DNA from 2 places in the Amycolatopsis sp. NPDC005232 genome. Region 1 is predicted to be linked to the other one. Evidence: riboswitches for the same ligand, from Rfam matches in the RefSeq annotation. Region 1 holds a riboswitch; the other holds the start of a gene.
The links. Region 1 has a riboswitch for cobalamin ahead of metE (5-methyltetrahydropteroyltriglutamate--homocysteine S-methyltransferase). Riboswitches for the same ligand answer to the same signal wherever they lie in the genome.

Region 1 (4,532 bases):
CCGCCGTGCGCAGCAGGTCCGCGATTTCGTCGACGCCCGGCACGCGGGGCGAGTGGATGTCGTAGACGCCGGGGCCGACGCCGCGCGCGAACCCACCGGCCGACAGGTCGGCGAGCACCTCCATCTTCGAGCGCGCGGCTTCGATGCTGGTCACGTCGGCGTCGAGGCCGTCGATCGCCGAGAGCACCTCGCCGAACTCCGAATAGCACATGTGCGTGTGGATCTGGGTGCCCTCGGCGGCTCCGGCCGTCGCGACGCGGAACGCCCGCACCGCCCAGTCGAAGTAGGCCTCGTGCCCGGCCGCGCGCAGCGGCAGCAGCTCCCGCAGGGCCGGCTCGTCGACCTGGACCACGCGCACGCCCGCGGTTTCGAGGTCGGTCACCTCGTCGCGGATCGCGAACGCGACCTGCAGCGCGGTGTCCGCGAGCGGCTGGTCGTCGCGCACGAACGACCACGCGAGGATCGTGACCGGGCCGGTGAGCATGCCCTTGATCGGCTTGGTGGTGCGGCTTTGCGCGTACCGCGCCCACGGCACGGTCATCGGCCGCGGGCGCGAGACGTCGCCGTAGAGGATCGGCGGGCGGACGCAGCGCGAGCCGTAGGACTGCACCCAGCCGTGCTCGGTCGAGGCGAACCCGGCGAGCTGCTCGGCGAAGTACTGCACCATGTCGTTGCGCTCGGGCTCGCCGTGCACCAGCACGTCGAGGCCCAGCTCCTCCTGCAGCCGCACCACGCGGTCGATCTCGGCATGCATCTGGGCCACGTACGCGGGTTCGTCGAGCGTGCCCGCGCGGTACGCGGCGCGGGCCTTGCGGACGTCGGTGGTCTGCGGGAACGAGCCGATCGTGGTGGTCGGCAGCGGCGGCAGGCCGAGGGATTCCCGGTGCGCGGCCGCCCGTTGCTCGTACGGCTCACGCACGGCGTCCTGCGGTGTCAGCGCCGCCGGCCGCTCCCGCACGGCCGCGTCTGCCGGGTTCGTCGCGCGGTCCGCGACGGCCGCCCGCGCCGCCGACAGGTCGACGTCTTCGCCGCGCAGCGCCCGCCCGAGCAGCACGACCTCGGCGACCTTCTGGTCGGCGAACGCGAGCCAGCTCCCGAGTCGTGAATCGAGGTTCTCGGCCTCGACGTCGTAGGGAACGTGCAGCAGCGAGCACGACGTCGTGACGCTCACGTGCTGCGCGGTGCCGGCCAGCCGCGCGGCGCGTTCCAACGCTCGGTCCGGGTCGGTGCGCCACACGTTGCGCCCGTCGACGACGCCGGCGAGCACCTCCTTGTCGCGCAACGCGCCTTCCGTGGCCACTGCGTCCACAAAGGACTCGTCGGTGACGAGGTCCACGGCCAGCGCCTCGATGGGGGAGCGGGCCAGCACACCGAGCCCGCGGCTGAGTCCGCCGAAGTACCCGGCGACGAGCAGCTTCGGGCGGTCCTCGGCCTTGGCCAGCACGTGGTACGCGCGGGTCAGCGCGTTGAGCTCCTTCGTGGTGCGGTCACCGGCGAACGCCGGTTCATCGAGCTGCACCCACTCGACGCCCTCGGCCTTCAGCGCGGCCAGCAGCTCCGCGTAGGCGGGCAGCAGCTCGTCGAGCAGCTCCAGTGGCTCGAAGCCGGGCTGCGTCGCCTTGCTGAGCAGCAAAAACGTGACCGGCCCGACGAGTACCGGCCGCGTCTCGATCCCCAGCTCCCGGGCTTCGCGCACCTCGTCGAGCGGCTTCGTGCCCGACAGCGTGAAGCGCGAGCCGGGACCCAGCTCGGGCACGAGGTAGTGGTAGTTGGTGTCGAACCACTTGGTCATCTCGAGCGCCGGCTCGTCCTGCACGCCGCGCGCGGCGGCGAAGTACGTGTCCAGCGGTGAGAGGCCGAGGCGCGTGAAGCGCTCCGGCAGCGCACCGAACAGCTCGGCGGTGTCGAGCACGTGGTCGTAGTGGGAGAACGTGCCGGACGGGATCGACTCCAGCCCGGCGTCGCGCAGCCGCGACCAGGTCTGTGCGCGCAGTTCGCGGCCGGTGGCGAGCAACTCCGCTTCGCCGGTGGTGCCGGCCCAGTAGCGCTCCAGGGCGCGCTTGAGCTCCCGGGCCGGGCCGATGCGCGGGTATCCCAGGATGGTGGTGCCGATGGTGGTCACAGGGCTCTCTCCTCGCGAGCTCGCCAACGAGCCCGGGCACGCGAGAACCGCGTTTCGCCTCAGGCCTGCTCCCACGGGGCCCGGACTCACGCACGCCGTCGGCGCACGTACCACGGGCAGGTCTTCGGACTCGTGGGCGAACCGCTCGCGCCTACTCGCCGTCGCTTCCCGGGCTCGCGCCCAGTGCTTGACCACGAAATCGTGGTGACGGCTTTCGTTCCCACTCACCGCTGCGGGGCAGTCCCGGATTCACACCGGGTTCCCTGTTGCCTCACCGGGGCACGACCGAAAGAAGCTCGGCCACGCCCTGGCGAACCAGTGGCGTGGCCGAGCCTAGCGGGTCGGGGTTGCCGGCGGCACAAGCCGCACCCCGGTCCCAGAGTCCGGGATCAGTCCGCTTTGATCAATCCCAGTCCAGCGCGCCGCCGGACTGGTACTCGATCACGCGGGTCTCGAAGAAGTTCTTCTCCTTCTTCAGGTCCATCGCCTCCGACATCCACGGGAACGGGTTCTCCGTCTCCCCGAAGATCGGCGCGAGGCCGATCTGCTGGGCGCGCCGGTCGGTGATGAAGTGCATGTACTGCTCGCACAGCTGCGCCGAGAGGCCCAGCATGCCGCGCGGCATGGTGTCGCGCGCGTAGCGGACTTCCAGCTCGCACGCGTCGGTCAGCATCTGCCGGATCTCCGCCTGGAACTGCTCGGTCCACAGGTGCGGGTTCTCGATCTTGATCTGGTTGATGCAGTCGATGCCGAAGTTCAGGTGGATCGACTCGTCGCGCAGGATGTACTGGTACTGCTCGGCGATGCCGACCATCTTGTTGCGGCGGCCGAGCGAGAGGATCTGCGCGAAGCCGGTGTAGAACCACATGCCCTCGAAGATCACGTAGAAAGCCACGAGGTCGCGCAGGAACGCCTGGTCGGCCTCCTGCGTGCCGGTCTCGAAGTCCGGGTTCTCGAGGTTCTGCGTGTACTTCAGCGCCCACGCGTCCTTCTCGGAGATGGACGGCACTTCGCGGTACATGTTGAACAGCTCGCCCTCGACCAGGCCGAGGCTTTCGCAGATGTACTGGAAGGTGTGCGTGTGCACGGCTTCCTCGAACGCCTGGCGCAGCAGGTACTGGCGGCACTCGGGATTGGTGATCTGGCGGTACACCGCGAGCACGATGTTGTTGGCCACCAACGACTCCGCGGTGGCGAAGAAGCCGAGGTTGCGCTTGAGCATCTGGCGCTCGTCCTCGGTCAGGCCGTCGGGCGACTTCCACAGCGCGATGTCGGCCTGCATGGCGACCTCGGTCGGCATCCAGTGGTTGTTGCACGCGGCGAGGTACTTGTCCCACGCCCAGCGGTACTTCATGGGCAGCAGCTGGTTCACGTCGGCGCGCGCGTTGATCATGCGCTTGTCGTCGACGTTGATCCGGGCGGCGCCGACCTCGATCTCGCCGAGGCCGGTGGCGTCCGTGGTCTCCACGTTGGTCATCAAGAGGCTCCAAGAAAAAGGCTCGTGAGGGGTGCGGCGGGTTCTCGCCCGCCGCACCCCTCACGAGGAGGTCACTGGCAGGCTTCGCAGTCGGGGTCGTCGATGCGGCAGGCGGCGCCTTCGGTGGCGACGAAGTCGATGTCGTCGACCTTCGGCATTTCCTTCGGCTCGGCGGGCTTGGCGGCCGGGACCGCGGCGGGCACGGCCGCGGCGGGGCTCGCCGGGACAGCGGCCGAGGGCGAAGGCGACGGCGTGGGCGAAGGCGCCGGGGCCGGCGTCGCGGCCGGAGCAGCCTGAGCAGCGGCGGCGGCCGGGGCGGCCGAGACCGCGTTCAGCTTGCCGTCGGTGCCGCGCAGGGTGCTCTTCTCCACGTGCGTCGCCGACTGCGCGCGCAGGTAGTACGTGGTCTTGAGGCCCTTGTGCCACGCGTAGCGGTACAGCTCGTCGAGCTTGCGCCCGCTCGGCGCCGCGATGTAGAGGTTCAGCGACTGCGCCTGGTCGATCCACTTCTGCCGGACCGAGCCCGCGTCCACGATCCACTTCGACTCGATCTCGAACGCGGTGGCGTAGAGCGCCTTGAGGTCGTCCGGCACGCGGTCGATCTGGCCGAGGCTGCCGTCGAAGTACTTCAGGTCGCTGACCATGACCTCGTCCCACAGGCCGCGGGCCTTGAGGCTCTTGACCAGGTGCGGGTTCACCACGGTGAAGTCGCCCGACATGTTCGACTTCACGTACAGGTTCTGGAACAGCGGCTCGATCGACTGGCCGACGCCGGAGATGTTGGAGATCGTCGCGGTCGGCGCGATCGCCATCACGTTGGAGTTGCGCATGCCGACGGTCTTCACGCGCTCGCGCAGCGGCGCCCAGTCCAGCGTCGTGGAGGTGTCGACGGCGAGGGCGTCGCCCTGGCGCGCGTCGATCAGCAGCTGCATC
Region 2 (4,532 bases), on a different contig from region 1:
AGCAGCGGCGGCAAACATAGGCGTTCCTTCGTCCGAAGATCCGAGAGCTTTCAGTGTCCCAGCAGGGGCAATCGAATTAACTCAGCGCCGTTCGCGGTGGCCGATCCCGGCGTAGCGCGTGTCCCACACCGAACGCGGCACGCGCAGGCGGACAGGCGCGTTGCAGACGGTCCGCCGCACCTGCTGCGGGATCGCGACCACGGGCACCACGTCGAAGTAGCGCCAGCCGCGGCGGGTCAGTGCGGCGCCGAGCGTGGCGCCGATGGTGTTGAGCAGCACGTCGTCGGTCGAGGTCACACGGCCGCTGTGGATGAGGAACTGCGTGGCCTCCACCAGCACGGACGAGCTCAAGGCGGCGAGCGCGATCCGGCTGAGCGACCGCAGCCGGCGCAGGCGCAGCGGCGCGAGCGCGCCCAGTGGACACAGGAGCAGCAGGTTGCCGACGACTTGCCAGAGCGAACCGTCGTCGGAAAGCGCGGCGGAGAGGTCGGCACCGGGCACGAGGTCGAGGGTGCTCCCCGAAGCGGCGCCGACGGGCATGATGACCAGGCAGAGCACGAGCGCGCCGATCGTCACCGCCGTAACGTCGACGGCCGCGGTCGCCGACGCGTGGCCGAGGCTGATGCCGCTGCTTCTTCGCCGCCTCCGTGCGGCGAGCAAGGGCCAGCAGAGCAGCGCGTACGGCAACGCGATGGCCGTGATCGGGATGATCCCCCAGAAAGCGCGCAGCAAGGCACCCATGCGCTTCCCTTCTCGAACCCCTCTGAACTGCTTCTTCCCGCCTTCCCAAGATCAACCTTCGCATTGCCGGTTCGAGTCGGCATGCTCAGCGGGCCGCACTATTCGGTGATCTTTCCGGTGGCGCGAAACGGCTTCCCGTGGTTCGGTCGAGGCGCGGACCGTCCATAGTGGATGCTGTGGACAACCCTGTGGAAGGATTTCGCCGACTTGGTGAAAAGCCTTGTTCCACAACGGAAAACAAGGGTTCGAGCCTGTGTACTACCCGGCGAGCTCGCGCGCCTTCTCGATGAGTGCGGACAGGTGCAGGCCACGGTGGACGTCGCACGGATGCGTGGTCGTTCCACTCGCGACCATGGCCGCGAAGTCGTCCAGCAGTGCCGTGTAGGACTCCCCGGCGGTGCCCGGTTTGCGGCCGAGCGTCCGGTAGCCGTGCTCGCCGTAGACCGCGACCTCGACCACGCTCGGCTGAACCGGCAGCCGCAGCGACAGCGTCGCGGTGCTCGTGGCGCCGCCCTCGTGGGCGAACATCAGCTGCCACAGGTCGTCGGGGCCGCGGTGGGCCGCGAGCACGTCGGTGATGCGGCCGAGGGCGGCGTCGAGCAGGTCGAACGCGTGCGGGCCGATGTCGGCGAGCGCGCCGCCGGACGCGTCGAGGCGCCAGGCCGAGGTCGAGTACTGCCCGCCGAGCAGCGCGCCCGACAGCCAGCGCGCGCCACCGCCGCGCCAGCCGCCCGAGGCGGCGAGGCCGTCGAGCCACTCGCGCGTCTGCTGGGAGAACCGCAGCGTGAGCATCACGAGCGACGCGACGCCGGCTTTGTCCACGGCGTCGGCCAGCCGCTGGGCGCTCACCAGGTCGGCGGCGATGGGCTTCTCGAGGATCAGGTGCTTGCCGGCCTCGGCCGCGCGCGTCGCGATCTCCGCCTGCACGGCGGGCGGCACGGCGAAGGCGAGGGCGTCGACCAGCGAGAACAGCTCGTCGAGGTCGTCGGTGCCGACGGCTCCGTGGGCCTCGGCCAGCGGACGGGCGCTGGTGATGCGGCGCGCCCACACGGCGGTGAGCTCGGTGCCGGGGTGTTCGGTCAGGCCCGGCGCGTGCACCGTGGTCGCCCAGGGACCGGTTCCGACGAGGCCGATGCGCAGCTGTCCGACGTCCACGCCCGGAAGTGTAGGTGTGTCCGGCGCCGCTTCCGGCGGGTACCTCCGGTGGGTTAACGTCGGTCAGCTGTACACCACGATCGGGGGAAGCCGGTGTGAATCCGGCGCTGACCCGCAACCGTGAGCGGCCGCCCCGTGCGGCCGTGAGCCGGATCGCCCGCCGTGGTCCGACTCGATGCGAGGTTCATCAACGATGCGGTTGTTCCCTGTCTTTGCTGCCCGGCTCCTTGCCGTGGCCGCGCTCCTGGTCACCGCCGGTCTGTCCGGGGCGAGTCCCGCCACCGCGACTGTGCCCGGGAAGGGCACAGCGGGGTACTGCCCCGACGCCACGGGCGTGACGGTGGTCGTCGACTTCCAGGACCTCGGTGGCGACACCCTGATCCGCTGCGCGCCCGGGCCGCAGGCCGACGGCGTGGCGGCCATGCAGAACGCGGGCCTCGACATAGCGGGCGTCGGCAAGTACGGCCTCGCGCTGATCTGCAAGATCGAGGGCAAACCGGCCGACCAGTCGTGCTCGGGGATGCCGCCGGAGAGCGCGTCGTGGAGCTTCTGGACGGCGACCGAGGGTGGCACGTGGGCTTCGAGCCAGGTCGGCGTGCAGGGCTGGAAGCCGCCGGCCGGGAGTTTCGAGGGCTGGTCGTTCGCGCACAACAAGTCCTTCCAGGACTACCCGCCGCCGCGGGTGGCGCCGGTGCGGAAGGCCAACGCGCCTGTTCCCGCGGCCGCGGCCACGGATTCCGGCGGCAGCGGCTTCCCGTGGAGCCTGGTGATCGGACTCGTCGTGATCGCGGTGCTCGTCGTCGCGGGTGTGGTCGTCGGGCTGCGGCGCAGGCGTGCTGCCCGGTAACGCGCGGGCTCTGCACCCGGGCGCGTGGTGGGTGTGGGCGCTCGCGCTCGCCGTCGCCGCCAGCCGCACCACCAACCCGCTGCTGCTCGCGCTGGTGATCGCCGTGGCCGGGTTCGTGGTGGTGAACCGCCGGGGCGACGCGCCGTGGGCGCTGGCTTTTCGCGTGTATGCGCTGGTCGCGGGCGTGATCGTGGTGTCGCGCGTGCTGTTCCGCATCCTCATCGGCGGCGAGGACGGTGGCCACGTGCTCTTCACGCTGCCGGTCATCCCGCTGCCCGCCGCGGCCGCCGGGATCGAGCTGCTGGGGCCGACGTCGGCCGAGGAGTTGCTCGGCGGCTTCTACGACGGGCTGCGGCTCGCCACGATCGTGCTCTGCGTCGGCGCCGCCAACGCGCTGGCCAACCCGAAGCGCCTGCTCAAGGCCGTGCCCGGCGCGTTGGCCGAGGTCAGCACGGCCGTCACGGTGGCGCTTTCGGTGGCGCCGCAGCTGGTGGAGAGCGTGCAGCGGGTGCGGCGCGCGCGACGGCTGCGGGCGGCCCGCGGGCGGGGGCTGAGGTTCGTGAAGGGGGTTTTCGTGCCGGTGCTCGCGGACGCGATGGACCGCTCGCTCCTGCTGGCCGCGGCCATGGACTCGCGCGGCTACGGCCGGCGCGGCTACCTCGCGCCGCGCGTGCGCGTGCTGATCGCGACCTGCGTGCTCGCGGGGCTGTTCGGGGTCGCCGTCGGGGTGTACGGGGTGCTCGACGGGTCGTCGAGCTGGCTCGGCGCGCCGATGCTGGTGGCCGGCCTGGCCGTGGCGTCCGCCGGGTTCGTGCTGGGCGGGCGGCGGATCCAGCGGACGGCGTACCGGCCTGATCCGTGGCGGTTGCCGGAGACGTTGGTGGTGCTGTGCGGGGTCGCGTCGGCCGGGCTGCTGCTGGCTTCTCCGGCGGCGCAGCTGGCCACGTCGGTGAGCCCACCGAGCTGGCCGACGTTGCCCTTGCTGCCGACGTTGGCCCTGTTGATCGCGGTGTTGCCGGCGTGGCTCGCGCCGCGGCCGCTGCCGGTCGCCCAGGTGGCTCGATGATCGAGTTTTCGCAGGTCACCGTCACCTATGACGGAGCTTCCTCGCCGGTGCTGCGCGGCGTCGATCTCGTGGTGGAGGAAGGCGAGCTGTGCCTCGTGGCCGGACGCACCGGGGTCGGCAAGTCGACGTTTCTCGGCGCCATCAACGGGCTCGTACCCCACTTCACCGGCGGGACGCTGGCCGGGCGTGTGCTCGTCGACGGCCTGGACACGGCCACGCACCCGCCGCGTGAGCTGGCCTCCGTGGTCGGCGTCGTGGGGCAGGACCCGCTGGCCGGGTTCGTCACGGACACCGTCGAGGAAGAGCTCGCGTACGCGATGGAGCAGCTGGCCGTGGCGCCCGACGTGATGCGCAAGCGCGTGGAGGAGACGCTCGACCTGCTGGGCATCGCCGAGCTGCGCGACCGTCCACTTCGGACGCTTTCGGGCGGCCAGCAGCAGCGCGTGGCGATCGGGTCCGTGCTGACGGCGCACCCGCGCGTGCTCGTGCTGGACGAGCCGACGTCCGCCCTCGACCCGGCGGCCGCCGAGGAGGTGCTGGCCGCGATTACGCGGCTGGTCCACGACCTCGGCACCACGGTCGTCGTCGCGGAGCACCGGATGGAGCGCGTGGCGCAGTACGCCGACCGGCTGCTTTACCTGCCAGGCGACGGTTCCGTGCGGTCCGGACCGCCGTCGGAGGTGTTCGCGGACGCCGACGTGGCGCCGCCGATCGTGGAGCTCG

Region 2: it holds a riboswitch for cobalamin, as region 1 does, so the genes downstream of both, ABZU76_RS04385 (hypothetical protein) here and metE (5-methyltetrahydropteroyltriglutamate--homocysteine S-methyltransferase) in region 1, are expected to answer to the same signal.

The regions. Positions count from the first base shown of each region.
Region 1 is NZ_JBEXHL010000042.1:57,116-61,647, forward strand. It holds gene metE (5-methyltetrahydropteroyltriglutamate--homocysteine S-methyltransferase) at 1-2,122, opposite strand, end outside; cobalamin riboswitch at 2,220-2,416, opposite strand; gene ABZU76_RS44800 (ribonucleotide-diphosphate reductase subunit beta) at 2,526-3,599, opposite strand; gene ABZU76_RS44805 (ribonucleoside-diphosphate reductase subunit alpha) at 3,671-4,532, opposite strand, start outside.
Region 2 is NZ_JBEXHL010000002.1:152,512-157,043, reverse strand. It holds gene ABZU76_RS04395 (VanZ family protein) at 82-741, opposite strand; gene ABZU76_RS04390 (Gfo/Idh/MocA family oxidoreductase) at 1,000-1,896, opposite strand; cobalamin riboswitch at 1,940-2,076, shown strand; gene ABZU76_RS04385 (hypothetical protein) at 2,129-2,743, shown strand; gene ABZU76_RS04380 (CbiQ family ECF transporter T component) at 2,733-3,809, shown strand; gene ABZU76_RS04375 (ATP-binding cassette domain-containing protein) at 3,806-4,532, shown strand, end outside.